DNA from 3 places in the Bradyrhizobium sp. NBAIM14 genome. Region 3 is predicted to be linked to each of the others. Evidence: predicted binding sites of a transcription regulator. Region 3 holds the regulator's gene; each other region holds the start of a gene.

Region 1 (4,703 bases), on a different contig from region 3:
GGCGTCCCTCCGCGAGCAGGCCGCGATCGGTGAGGCCGGTCGCGCGCGCCGGGCCGGCGGAGACCAGATCCCAGGCCTGAGCCAGAGGCACCACGCCATCGGCGGCCAGGCGGAACGCGGCGAGCAGCTGCGCGGGATAATAATAGTCAGACGCCAGCACCGAGCAGAGCCCCTTGGCGATCATGTCGGAGGCCCTGGTCCAGCCGGTGTGGCTGCCGCCGCGCACGACGTTCGGCGCGCCATAGACGATGGCATCGCCGTGGCTGGCCGCAGCCTGCGCCGTCTCCTCGTTGATCGGAAACTCCGCGATCAAGGCGCCGAGCTCGCGAAAGTCCCGGCGCATCGCCGGGCTCGAATCGTCGTGCGAGAGCATCCGCACCTCGGCCCCGCGGGCCGCGGCGGCCAGGCGTGACACCGAGGCGGGCACCTCGTCGGCGCGCGAGACCACGCGCTCGACCAGCCGGTCGAATTCTTCACTCGACAGACCGGTGCGCTCCACCATGCGGTTGCGCTTGCGTGGGTTGGAGATGTCGGCAACGACGCCGTCCATATGATCGTTGAAGGCGAACAGGTCGACGCGGCCCTCGCTGAGCCACTGTGCGATCTCCGCTTCGGCATCGAGATTGAAGGTCTCGTGCCGCAGGTGGAAGCGGGTGTCGGCAGCGAACTGCGGACGCTGCCGCTCGATCGCCTCCATCAGGCCGCGCGCATTGTCGGCGCTTCGCAGGCCCGGCTCCCACGAGCAGGTCGTGGCGTGAAACACGGTGGTGATGCCGTTGCTGATCGCCTGGCGGTCGCTGTCGGCGAGCGCGACGTCGATCGGAAAGTCGACGCCGGCGCGCGGCATCATCTGCCGCTCGAAGGCATCGCCATGCAGATCGACGATGCCGGGCAGCACCAGCAGGTCACGGGCATCCAGTGCCAGCCGCGCCCGGCCGCGAGAAGCATCGACCTCTGCAATGTCTGTTCCGGAGACGAGAAGAGAGGTTTCGACGAGCTCGGCGCCGATCAGGGCCCGGCCGCCTTCGATGAATATGTCTGTCACGCGACCGCGCTTCGTTTGCTGGCAGGAGAATTGGCGAGTGAGCTCGCTTTTGCTTCGTATGCCGAGAGGAAATCTTCAATCCCGAGCTTGCGGAAATTGGGCAGCGCCTCGCGCAACTTGTCGTGATCCCAGTCCCACCAAGCAAGCCTTGCAAGCCGTCCGGCGATCTCCTCCGAGAATCGCCGCCGCACGATGCGGGCCGGATTGCCGGCGACGATGCTGTAGGCCGGCACGTCCTTGGTGACGATCGCGCCGGCGGCGATCACCGCGCCGGTGCCGATGTTGCGGCCCGGCAGCACGATCGCGCCATGGCCGATCCAGACGTCATGGCCGATATGAACGTGATGCCGGCGGCGCCAGTCGAAGAACTCGAGATCGTCGCTCTCACCTTCGAAATAGGCGCTGGATCGGTAAGTGAAATGCGCCTGAGTGGCGCGATGCATCGGATGGTTGCCGGGATTGATGCGGGTCATCGCCGCGATCGAGCAGAACTTTCCGATGGTGGCGTAGGTGATCTGCGCATCGTTCACGACATAGGAATAATCGCCCATCGCGACTTCATGCAGGATCGTGCGCGCGCCGACTTCGGTGTAGGCGCCAAGCCTGGTCTCATGCAGCTTGGCCGAGGGATCGACGGTCGGCTGAACCGAAAGAGCTTTGGCCATGTTGCATCCGAAGTGCGAGGGCGGGAGTCTTTCTTCGAGCGGCCGGATGACGGTGTCGTGACAATGAGATGACAGGGGATGACGTGCGTAGGATGGCCGCACTGCAGCAGCCTTGTCACACAAGTGTTAACCACGGGCGTTAGCGGTTGGCTCCAGCTACTCTGGAGCCCCTCGATGCTGGTGGTTGAAGGTCTGACGTGTCGCTTCGGCGCGAAGGCCGCTGTGGACGATGCTTCGTTTCAAGTTTCCCCTGGCGGCTTCGTCGGGGTGATCGGGCGATCCGGCGCCGGCAAGTCGACATTGCTGCGGTCCATCAACCGCCTCACCGAGCCCTCCGAAGGCCGCATCCTGTTCGAAGGCGTCGACGTCACCGCGCTGCGCGGCAAGGAGCTGCGGCAGTGGCGTGCGCGGTCGGCGATGATTTTTCAGCAGTTCAACCTCGTCGGCCGGCTCGACGTCCTCACCAATGTGCTGATGGGGCGGCTGTCGACGGTGCCGACATGGCGGTCGCTGCTGCAGCTTTGGCCCGAAGAAGACAAGGCCATCGCGATGTCGGCGCTCGAGCAGTTCGACATGGCTGCCATCGCGGCCCAGCGCGCCGAGCAGCTCTCGGGCGGTCAGCAGCAGCGCGTGGCGATCGCGCGGGCGCTGGTTCAGCAGCCCGACATTATCCTTGCCGACGAGCCGATCGCCTCGCTCGATCCCCGCAACACCAAGATCGTGATGGATGCGCTTCTGCGCATCAACAAGCATTTCGGTATCACCGTGCTCTGCAACCTGCATTCGCTCGATCTCGCCCGCAGCTATTGCGACCGCCTGATCGGGATGGCCGCGGGGCGGGTGGTGTTCGACGGCGCGCCGGCGGCCTTGACCGATCATATCGCGCGCGAGCTGTACGATCTCGAGGCGAATGAAGTCATGGATGTTGCGCCCGCGGATGCATCGGTCGGCACGGCAGTTCCTGCCCTCCGCACGGTTGCCGTGGCCTGATCGCTGCTTCTTTAAATCGAGCCTGGTCGTAGAGCCGGAACTCGACAGTTTCATAACCTTGAAATGGGAGACGTCATGATAGACCGTCGTACGATCGTTGCCGCTGCGGCGGCCCTGGCATTTTCAGTTTCAGCCGCTGCGGCGCAGGACTGGAAGGCAAAATATCCTGAGTTGATCTTCGCAAAAGTCCCCGACGAGAATGCCTCCGGCACCACCAACCGCTGGACGCCTCTGACGGAGTACCTGTCCCGCGAGCTTGGAACCAAGGTCACGCTGCGCATCGCCAACGACTACGCCGCGGTGATCGAAGGTCAGCGTGCAGGAAACATTCACATTGCGATGTACGGCCCGGCGTCCTACGCGCGTGCCTACATCATTGGCGCGAAGGTCGAACCGTTCGCGATCGAGGTGAACGGCGACGGCACCAAAGGCTATTACTCGGTTCTCTATGTCAAAAGCGATTCGAGCTACAAGGACATTAAGGACCTGCAAGGCAAGAACCTCTGCCTCGTCGATCCCAATTCGACTTCCGGCAACAACGTGCCGCGTTTCGCGATGAACAAGATGGGCATCGACCCGGAAAAGTTCTTCGCCAAGGTGGTCTATTCGGGGAGCCATGAAAACGCGGTGATCGGGCTTTCCCAGGGCACCTGCGACGCGGCGTTCAACTGGTGGAACGACGAGAAGGAATCGAACCTGCTCCGGATGGAACGGAAGGGCATGGCGAAGGCCGCTGATTTCAAGATCATCATGAAGTCCGAGCAGATCGTGAACTCGCCGATGGCCTATCTCAGCAGCCTGCCTGACGACCTCAAGGCGGCGATCAAGAAAGCAGTGCTGGAAATTGCGGTGAAGGACAAGGCGGCTTTCGACAAGATTTACGAGGGGAAGCAATTGCCCTACGTCGAGGTCGACCACAAGGCGTATGACGCCGTGATCGAACTGACCAAGTTTGTCGACAGCATTCGCAAGCAGAAATCCTGAGGGAAACGAAGCGTTGGACAAGTCGGGCAGATCGCAAGATCTGCCCGTCGGCTCTCGCGAACATCCCATGCGAACAGCAGTTCCCGAATTTCCGGAAGCCAGGCTGCGTGAGCTTGGCGATCGCTATGCGGCCGCAATTGCCGCCAAGCGCCGCCGCGTATGGCTCGGTGCCGCCGTCCTGATCGCCGTTGCCATTGCCGCGGGCTGGATGGGCGAGGTCAGTCTCGGAAATTTTGTCGAGAATTTCTGGCGCTTCCCGGCCTATTTCCTCAGCATCGCACCCAAATTTTCGTTCGCGACCGCATGGAGCGATTTGGCGGAGTGGCTGTGGGGATTGCCGCGCTGGGCACGGCTTCTCGGGGATACGTTGCTGATAGCCTATATGGGCACCCTCTCGGGTGCGCTGTGCGGTTTTGCGCTTTGCTTCCTCGCCTCGGCCAATCTCGTGAAATCAGGAACGACTGTTTTCGTCACCCGGCGCGTTCTGGAGTTTTTCAGGACCGTGCCGGAGATCGTGTTTGCCCTGATCTTCGTGCTGGCCTTTGGTCTCGGGCCGCTGCCGGGCGTTCTGGCGATTGCAATCCATACCGCCGGAGCGTTGGGCAAGCAATTCGCCGAGGTTGTCGAGAACATCGACAGCAAGCCGGTCGAAGGGGTGGCGGCAAGCGGGGGCAGCTGGGTTCAGGTTGTTCGGTTCGGCGCGTTGCCTCAGGTCCTCTCGAACTTCGTGAGCTATGCCTTGCTCAGGTTCGAGATCAACGTGCGTGGCGCGGCCGTGATGGGCTTCGTCGGCGCCGGCGGGATCGGCCAGGATCTGATCGAGGCGGTTCGCAAGTTCTACTTCACCGACGTCAGCGCCATCCTGCTGCTCATCGTCCTTACCGTCATGTTGATCGACTTCCTGACGGAACGGTTGCGACACCGCCTGCTCGGGCTGGAGGGAAGCACCCGATGAGCTCCTTCAGTTTTGAAAACCGGGCCGGCATTGCCCATCGGTATCCCGACGTCTTCCGGACCGA
Region 2 (4,703 bases), on a different contig from region 3:
CGACGATCTTGCGGACCAGCGAGAAGCCGTTGGAATGCACGCCGGACGAAGCGAGACCGATCACGGCATCGCCCGCGGCGATGTCCTTGCGCGGCAACAACGTACCGCGCTCGGCGGCGCCGACGGCAAAGCCGCCGAGATCGTAGTCGCCGTCCTTGTAGAGGCCGGGCATTTCGGCAGTCTCCCCGCCGATCAAAGCGCAGCCGGATTCGCGGCATCCCTCCGCAACGCCCGCGACGATGGCGGCCGTGGCCTCCGGATCGAGCTTGCCGCAGGCGAAATAGTCCAGGAAAAACAGCGGCTCGGCGCCCTGGACCACGAGGTCGTTGACGCTCATGGCGACGAGGTCGATGCCGATGCCGCCATGCAGGCCGGTCTCGATCGCGATCTTGACCTTGGTGCCGACACCGTCGGTCGCGGCCACGAGGACCGGATCCTTGAAGCCGGCCGCCTTGAGGTCGAACAGGCCGCCGAAGCCGCCGATCTCGGCATCGGCGCCCGGCCGCGCGGTGGCGCGCACCATCGGCTTGATCAGGTCGACCAGGCGGTTGCCCGCGTCGATATCGACGCCTGAATCGGCGTAAGTGAGGCCGTTTTTGCGGTCGGTCATGCCCGATTTCCAGTGGGTTTGCGGCTGGTTACGTTGAATTCCGGGGACGCGCAATGGCTCGCATGGCGCTCCCCGCTATACTATGTAGACATATCAACCGGTTCAGCCTGCAACGGGCCGGATTTGAGGTCAGAACCGGTGCCGGGAAGCGCTTTCGTGAGTATTCCGAATATCATTACCTTGGGCCGCATCATGCTGGTCCCGATCATCGTCTGGGCCATCGTGTCGAGCCAAATGGAGGTGGCGTTCGCCGTCTTCCTGATCGCCGGCATCAGCGATGCCGTGGACGGCTTTTTGGCCAAGCGCTTCAACATGACGAGCGAGCTCGGCGCCCTGCTCGATCCGCTCGCCGACAAGGCGCTGCTGGTCTCGATCTACATGGCGCTCGGCATCTGGGGTGCGATCCCGCGCTGGATCGTGATCCTGGTGGTCTCGCGCGACATCATGATTGTCGCCGCCGTGATCGTGTCCTGGTTGTTCGACCGGCCGGTCGAGATGAAGCCGTCGAAAGTGTCCAAGCTCAACACGGTGGCACAAGTGGCATTCGCAGCTTTGGTGCTGGCGGCGCTTGCCTTCGGCTTCAAGCCCGCGCCTTATGATATCATCCTGATGGGTCTCGTCACGGTCTTCACGCTCTCCTCCGTGTCGCTCTATCTCGTCGAGTGGCTGCGGCACATGAGCACGATCGAGGCCAAATGAGCGAGGAAGCAGCCCAGCAAAAGGCCAAGTCCCGCACCATCAAGTCGAATCTCTACAAGCGGGCCGGCGCGCCGGCATGGAGCAGAGCAAGCGTGGCAGGCCGCGTTCATCCCCGACAATTGGCGTTTGCGCTTCCGCATGCGGAGAGCCTCAGCCGGGACAACTTCCTCGAAGGCCCCGCCAATGCGGCCGGTCTAGGCCTCATCGACGGCTGGCCGGAATGGCCGAACCGGATCATGTGGCTGGCGGGCCCGGAAGGAAGCGGCAAGAGCCATCTCGCCGCGATCTGGGCCGAGGAAGCCGGCGCCCGCTCGACCACCGCCAATGCGCTGACCGCGACGGACGTGCCCGGCGCGCTCGCCACCGGCGCGCTGGTGGTCGAGGATCTCAAGGCTGGGGACTTCGACGAGCGTGCCCTGTTTCACCTGATGAACCTCGCCCGCGAGGACGGCGCCTACGTCCTGTTCACCGGCCGCGAGGCGCCGGCCGCGCTTCCGATCGAGCTTCGCGACCTGCGCTCGCGCCTGCGCGCCGTTCCGGCGGTCACGCTGCTGCCGCCCGACGACCAGCTGTTCCGCGGCCTCATCGTCAAGTTCTGCGCCGACCGCCAGCTCAATGTGGACGAGAGCGTGGTCGGCTACCTCGCGACGCGCCTGGAACGGTCCTCGGCCGCCGCCCGGCGGGCCGTCGAGCTGCTCGACAGCGAAGCCCTGCGGCTCGGCCGTCCCGTCACCCGGGCGCTGGCCGCCGAGCTGCTCCGGGACGCCTGACAGGCTCGCAGGCCTCCCCGAAGTCCGCTTGACGCGGTGCAGGGGCGGAACATCAATGTCATCGAAACGTCATCGCTCTAACACATGCTCCCGCCGATTTTTGCGCTTGAGTCGCAATTGGGGTGAACTGGATGGACCGACTTCTGATGGACTCTGCGCAAGCTGTTGAAACGAAAGAGAAAGCCCCGGAAACCGAGAGCCTTCCGGCGATCGCGTCCAGTCCCGAGCGGTTCATCAACCGCGAGCTGTCCTGGCTGCATTTCAACCGCCGCGTCCTGGAGGAATCGGTCAACCCGAGCCACCCCGTGCTGGAGCGGGTGCGATTCCTGTCGATTTCGGCCAATAACCTCGACGAGTTCTTCATGGTTCGCGTCGCCGGCATCAAGGCCCAAGTCCGCGAGGGCATCGCCGAGCGCAGCCCCGACGGCCTGACGCCGTCCGAGCAGCTGGCGCTGATCAACCGCACCGTCTCCCAGCTCGCCTCCGACCAGCAGGCGATCTGGCGCGACCTGCGCGCCACGTTGGCCGAGGTCGGCATCGTGCTGGTCGACGGCAAGGACGTCACAAAGGCGGAACGAACCTGGATCGAGGACTACTTCCTCCACAACGTGTTCCCTCTCCTGACCCCGCTGGCGATCGATCCGGCCCACCCCTTCCCGTTCATTCCGAGCCTCGGCTTCACCATCGCGCTGCAGCTCACGCGCGCCGCCGACGGCAAGCAGATGAACGCGCTGATCCGCATGCCCGGCAAGATCGACCGCTTCATCCGCCTGCCGGCGGATGGCACGGTGCGCCTGATCTCGCTGGAGCAGGCCACCGCCCTGTTCATCAACCGCCTGTTCCCCGGCTACAATCTGCACGGCCAAGGCGCCTTCCGGATCATCCGCGACTCCGAGCTCGAAATCGAGGAGGAGGCCGAAGATCTCGTCCGCCTGTTCGAGACCGCGCTGAAGCGCCGCCGCCGCGGATCGGTGATCCGGCTCGAGATCGACGCCAAGATGCCGGAGCAGCTGCGCAGCTTCGTGCAGCACGCGCTCTCCGCCGCCGACGACGAGATCTTCCTGGTCGACGGCGTGCAGGCGATGAACGAGCTCTCGCAGCTCACCCGCCTCGACCGGCCCGACCTCGAATTCACCCCTTACGTGCCGCGCCACCCCGAACGCGTGCGCGAGCATGGCGGCGACATCTTCGCCGCGATCCGGCAGAAGGACCTGATCGTCCACCATCCCTACGAGTCGTTCGACGTGGTGGTGCAATTCCTGCAGCAGGCCACGCGCGACCCCGACGTCGTTGCGATCAAGCAGACGCTCTACCGCACCTCCAACAATTCACCGATCGTGCGCGCCCTGGCCGAAGCGGCCGAAGCCGGCAAATCAGTCACCGCGCTGATCGAGCTGAAAGCGCGGTTCGACGAAGAAGCCAACATCCGCTGGGCACGCGATCTCGAACGCGCCGGCGTGCAGGTCGTCTACGGCTTCCTCGAATTGAAGACGCACGCGAAGCTCTCGATGGTGGTGCGCCGCGAGGGCGGCAGCCTGACGACCTACGTCCATACCGGCACCGGCAATTATCACCCGGTCACCGCGCGCATCTACACCGATCTCTCCTACTTCACCTCGGACCCGACGATCGGCCGCGATGCCGCGCGCGTGTTCAATTTCATCACCGGCTATGCCGCGCCGAGCGATCTGGAAAAAATGGCGGTGTCGCCGCTGACCTTGCGCAAGCGCATCATCGAGCACATCCAGGGCGAGACCGCACATGCGCGGCATGGCCGTCCCGGCGCGGTCTGGATGAAGATGAACGCGCTGGTCGATCCCGACATCATCGACGCGCTCTACGAGGCCTCGCAGGCCGGTGTCCAGGTCGAGCTCGTGGTGCGCGGCATCTGCTGCCTCAGGCCCGGCATTCCCGGTCTGTCGGAGAACATCCGCGTCAAGTCGATCATCGGCCGCTTCCTGGAACATGGCCGAATCTACTGCTTCGGCATGGGCCAGGGACTGCCGAGCGCGAAAGCGGCTGTGTATATCTCGTCCGCCGACATGATGCCGCGCAACCTCGACCGCCGCGTCGAGGTGCTGTGTCCGCTGCAAAATCCGACGGTGCATCAGCAGGTTCTCGAACAGATCATGGTCGCGAACCTGAAGGACAATGAGCAGAGCTGGCAGTTGTTGCCGGATGGGTCTTCAACGCGTATGAAGACCGCGAAGGGCGAGGAGCCTTTCAACGTCCACAACTACTTCATGACGAATCCGAGTCTGTCTGGCCGTGGAAAGTCGCTCAAGGAATCCTCGCCGCGTCGTCTCACGCGCCGGAACGAACGTCATCAATCCTGATCGGGGATTTGCGACGTGAAGCGGCCGCGCAAGCGCGGCTCGAGCGTCGCGGTTATCGACATAGGCTCCAACTCGGTCCGCCTCGTCGTCTACGAGGCGCTGGCGCGCAGCCTGATCCCGATCTTCAACGAGAAGACGCTGTGCGGCCTCGGGCGCGAGGTGCAGAGCACGGGCCTGCTCGCGCCCGACGCCATCGACAAGGCGCTGACCTCGCTGAAACGGTTTCGCGCGCTGTGCCGGGTGATGAAGGTCGGACGCGTGTTCGCGATCGCGACCGCCGCATGCCGC
Region 3 (4,703 bases):
GAGAGGACTGCAAAATGAGTGAAATGTCTGTTTCCGTCAGCGCACCGTCCGTTCATCCCGGCTCGCAGCCCCTGCCCGAGGCGCCCGCCAAGGTCACGGCGCGCAACCTCAACTTCTACTACGGCGACCACCACGCGCTGAAGAACATCAACCTGGCGCTCGGCACCAACCGCGTCACGGCGTTCATCGGCCCGTCCGGCTGCGGCAAGTCCACCCTGCTGCGCATCTTCAACCGGATGTACGACCTCTATCCGGGCCAGCGCGCCGACGGTCAGCTGTTACTCGACCATACCAACATCCTCGACCCCAAGCTCGACCTCAACCTGCTCCGCGCCCGGGTCGGCATGGTGTTCCAGAAGCCGACGCCGTTCCCGATGACGATCTACGAGAACATCGCCTTCGGCATTCGTCTCTATGAGAAGATCTCCAAGTCCGAGATGGACGACCGCGTCGAGAAGGCGCTGCGCGGTGGCGCGCTGTGGAACGAGGTCAAGGACAAGCTCAATGCCTCCGGCCTGTCGCTCTCCGGCGGCCAGCAGCAGCGTCTCTGCATCGCCCGCACCGTCGCGGTGCGGCCCGAGGTGATCCTGTTTGACGAGCCCTGCTCGGCGCTCGACCCGATCTCGACCGCCAAGGTCGAGGAGCTGATCCAGGAATTGTCCGAGAACTACACGATCGCGATCGTCACCCACAACATGCAGCAGGCGGCGCGCGTTTCCGACAAGACCGCCTTCATGTATCTCGGCGAGTTGATCGAGTTCGACGACACCAGCAAGATCTTCACGTCGCCGAGCGATCGGCGCACGCAGGATTACATCACCGGCCGGTTCGGCTGAGGAGACGGAACATGGGTTCTGAACATACCGTAAAGGCTTTCGACAGCGACCTTCAGGAGCTCACCCGCCTGGTCGCCGAGATGGGCGGCATCGCCGAGCGCATGATCGTCGATTCCGTCGACGCGCTGATCCGCCGCGACGTCGCGCTCGGCCAGCGCGTCGTCGCCACCGACGTCGAGCTCGACGCGCTGCAGAAGCGCATCGAGGAGCGCGCCGTGCTCACCATCGCCCGCCGCCAGCCGATGGCCGTCGACCTGCGCGAGATCGTCGGCGCGATGCGCGTTGCGACCGATCTCGAGCGCATCGGCGATCTCGCCAAGAACATGGGCAAGCGCGTCGCGGCGCTGGAGACGGATTTCCATCCGCTCAAGCTGTTCCGCGGCCTGGAGCACATGACCGACCTCGTGCAGCAGCAGGTCAAGTCGGTGCTGGACGCCTATGCCGCGCACGACCTGCCGGCGGCGATGGCGGTGTGGAAGGGCGACGAAGAAGTCGACGCCATCTGCACCTCGCTGTTCCGCGAGCTCCTCACCTACATGATGGAGGATCCGCGCAACATCTCGTTCTGCATCCACCTGATGTTCTGTGCCAAGAACATCGAGCGGATCGGCGACCACGCCACCAACATCGCCGAGACCGTGTTCTACATGATCGAGGGCCAGGCGATCACCGACAAGCGGCCGAAGGGCGACATGACGACCTTCGCCACGACGGTGCCGAACACCTGACGACTTAAGGAGCTACGACCACATGGGCGCACGCATTATGGTGGTTGAGGACGAGGAAGCTCTCACCGAGCTTCTTCGCTACAACCTCGAAGGCGACGGCTATGACGTCGAGACGGTGATGCGCGGCGATGACGCCGACACCCGCCTCAAGGAGCACATTCCCGATCTGATCGTGCTCGACTGGATGCTGCCGGGCCTGTCGGGCATCGAGCTGTGCCGGCGGCTTCGGACCCGGCCCGAGACCAAACAGCTGCCGATCATCATGCTCACCGCGCGCGGGGAGGAGAGCGAGCGGGTGCGCGGGCTTGCCACCGGCGCGGATGATTACATCGTCAAGCCGTTCTCGGTGCCGGAACTGCTCGCGCGCGTGAAGGGCTTGCTCAGGCGCGCGAGCCCCGAGCGCCTCGCCACCGTGCTCGCCTATGGCGATATCGAGCTCGACCGCGACAAGCGCCGCGTGGCGCGCTCGGGCCGGCCGATCGATCTCGGTCCGACCGAATATCGCCTGCTGGAGTTCTTCCTGGAGCATCCCGGCCGCGTGTTCTCGCGCGAGCAGCTGCTCGACAGCGTCTGGGGCCGCGACATCTACATCGACGAGCGCACCGTCGACGTCCATATCGGCCGCCTGCGCAAGCTGCTCAACCTTGGCCGCGAGCAGGACCCGATCCGCACCGTCCGCGGCGCCGGCTACGCGCTGGACGATCGCTTCGCGAAGGCTGAGCAGACGTAAGATCGGGCGAGTTGTTGGTTCTCGGCCGCGGCAACAATCTCGGTCGTGATCCCGGGGCGCGCGCAGCGCGAGCCCGGGATCTCAGCGCGAGCGCGCGCGCTCGTCGCGATCAGCCACAGGACGTGGTTTGGCGAAGACTCGGAGTGACCATCTCGCGCAACGATTGCGTTATGGATCCCCGCCTTCGCGGGGATGACACCGGAGTGATTGGGAGCCGTCATCGTGTGACGGCTGCAGCCTTGGCGATCAAGCTTGGCGATCAAAGCTTGGCGATCAGGAAATTCCGCAACCTCACCGCGTGCCCGGTTTCGGTGCTGCGCGACGGCGATCCGCTGCAGGCTGATAGGCCACGCGCGAATGCTGGGCACAATAGGGCAGGCCGGAGAGCGCCTTGCCGCCGCAGAAGAAGAAATCCGGGCTCGAGGGATCGCCGACCGGCCAGTGGCAGGTCGCCTCGTTCAATTCCAGCAGCGACAGCCGCTGGCTCATCGGCACCACGTTGTCGTAGGTAACCGGCTCGGCTTCCAACTCGACCTCGAAGGCCTGCGCCAGCGCGGTGTTGCCGCGCGCGACGGGGCGGGTCACCCGCATCATATGCTGCGCGGGCCGTGCCTTGCGCGGCCGCGGCGCTGCCGATGAAGGGCTCTTGGCGCGGCCGGACAGGCCGAGCCGGTGCACCTTGCCGATCACGGCATTGCGGGTCACATTGCCGAGCTCCGCCGCGATCTGGCTGGCCGAAAGTCCGGCCTCCCAGAGCTTCTTCAGCTGCTCGACGCGATCATCGGACCAGGTCAAAACCGTCATTGCACCCTTTCCCTCGCTGCGCGCCTGCCATCCTGGGGCCTTCGCAGCGAATGCTTTAGCCTTGAAAAACCCGTGCCGTCAGAATCCCTTAAGGCTCGCCGGGCGCGCTCAAGACGCCCGAACGTTTACGCCGGTACATGAGGACTTCTGGGATCAGAACTGCTGCACGAGATGTCGTATCTGACAGTCCAAACGCTACAATATGGCGTGACTCCCGCGCAAGAGTCCGCCGACTCGCTTCCACATGTTCCGTGGTGAAAAACCCGCAAAATCGGCACCGCAAGACTACGGAATCAGCGTTTCGCGAGGCTTTCCGGGCGGCATTGACACCCGTCTTGCCAGGCATAAGATAGTGCCACGTGCCGCCCTTAAAAGGCGGCACGTTTCGTTTTCCGGGGCCGGTCGATGGTGCGTCGCGCAATGCATGCCTCACACCGTCCGCAACATTCAAGTGACGTCATGACTAACAGCGCAGCGCCGCATTTGCTCCCCGTTTTCGCCAGGGCCGACCTCGGTTTCGAGCGCGGCGAAGGCTGCTGGCTGATCGCGACCAACGGCGATCGCTATCTCGATTTCACCTCGGGTGTTGCGGTGAATGCGCTCGGCCATGTCCATCCCGCGCTGGTCAAGGCATTGCAGGAGCAGGCGACCAAGCTCTGGCACATGTCGAATCTGTTCCAGAGCCCTGACGGCGAGAAGCTCGCAAGCCGCCTCTGCAATGAGAGCTTTGCGGACTTCGTGTTCTTCTGCAATTCCGGCGCCGAGGCGCTGGAAGGCGTGATCAAGCTGGTGCGCCACCATCACTTCTCCAAGGGGCATCCGGAGCGTTACCGCATGATCACCTTCGAGGGTGCCTTCCATGGCCGCACGCTGGCGACGCTCGCCGCCACCGGCTCTGCGAAATATCTCGAGGGCTTCGGTCCGCCGATGGACGGCTTCGATCAGGTGCCGCACGGCGACCTCGACGCCGTGAAGAAGGCGAGTGGTCCGCACACCGCCGGCATTCTCATCGAGCCGATCCAGGGCGAGGGTGGCGTTCGTTCTGCACCTCACGCCTTCCTGAGGGCGCTGCGCGAACTCTGTAACGAGCGCGGCCTGTTGCTCGCCTTCGACGAGGTGCAGACCGGCATGGGCCGCACCGGCGAGCTCTTTGCCTACAAGCGCACCGGCGTCACACCGGATGCGATGTCGCTCGCCAAGGCGCTCGGCGGCGGCTTTCCGATCGGCGCGGTGCTGGCGACCGCGGACGCGGCGGCCGGCATGGGGCCCGGCTCGCACGGCTCCACCTTCGGCGGCAATCCGCTCGCGATCTCGGCTGCCAACGCCGTGCTCGATGTCATGCTCAAGCCCGGCTTCTTCGACCACGTGCAGAAGATGTCGCTGCTGCTCAAGCAGAAGCTCGCCTCCGTGATCGATCGTCATCCCGAAATCGTCAGCGAGGTGCGCGGCGAGGGCCTCCTGATCGGTATCAAAGCGGTGGTGCCCTCGGGCGATCTCGTCGCGGCGCTGCGCGCCGAAAAGCTGCTCACCGTCGGGGCCGGCGACAATGTCGTGCGCTTCCTGCCGCCCCTGATCGTCACGGAAGCGGAGATCGAGGACAGCGTC

Evidence for each region. The regulator PhoB, encoded in region 3, activates phosphate uptake and scavenging genes when phosphate is short. The targets are predictions, from matches to a motif close to TGTCATNNANCTGTCAT.
Region 1: phnC (phosphonate ABC transporter ATP-binding protein) is a predicted target of PhoB. The motif match lies at 1,768-1,784, and genes of this name have one in related genera.
Region 2: I6F28_RS15675 (RNA degradosome polyphosphate kinase) is a predicted target of PhoB. The motif match lies at 2,136-2,152, and genes of this name have one in related genera.

What each region holds. Positions count from the first base shown of each region.
Region 1 is NZ_JADYVQ010000007.1:184,823-189,525, reverse strand. It holds gene I6F28_RS19625 (alpha-D-ribose 1-methylphosphonate 5-triphosphate diphosphatase) at 1-1,045, opposite strand, end outside; gene I6F28_RS19620 (LbetaH domain-containing protein) at 1,042-1,710, opposite strand; gene phnC (phosphonate ABC transporter ATP-binding protein) at 1,885-2,700, shown strand; gene phnD (phosphonate ABC transporter substrate-binding protein) at 2,776-3,684, shown strand; gene phnE (phosphonate ABC transporter, permease protein PhnE) at 3,752-4,639, shown strand; gene phnE (phosphonate ABC transporter, permease protein PhnE) at 4,636-4,703, shown strand, end outside.
Region 2 is NZ_JADYVQ010000005.1:275,692-280,394, reverse strand. It holds gene purM (phosphoribosylformylglycinamidine cyclo-ligase) at 1-610, opposite strand, end outside; gene I6F28_RS15685 (CDP-alcohol phosphatidyltransferase family protein) at 767-1,309, shown strand; gene I6F28_RS15680 (P-loop NTPase family protein) at 1,402-2,079, shown strand; gene I6F28_RS15675 (RNA degradosome polyphosphate kinase) at 2,226-4,415, shown strand; gene ppx (exopolyphosphatase) at 4,431-4,703, shown strand, end outside.
Region 3 is NZ_JADYVQ010000010.1:13,059-17,761, reverse strand. It holds gene pstA (phosphate ABC transporter permease PstA) at 1-18, shown strand, start outside; gene pstB (phosphate ABC transporter ATP-binding protein PstB) at 15-836, shown strand; gene phoU (phosphate signaling complex protein PhoU) at 848-1,564, shown strand; gene phoB (phosphate regulon transcriptional regulator PhoB) at 1,587-2,294, shown strand; gene I6F28_RS22575 (GcrA family cell cycle regulator) at 2,586-3,098, opposite strand; gene I6F28_RS22570 (aspartate aminotransferase family protein) at 3,558-4,703, shown strand, end outside.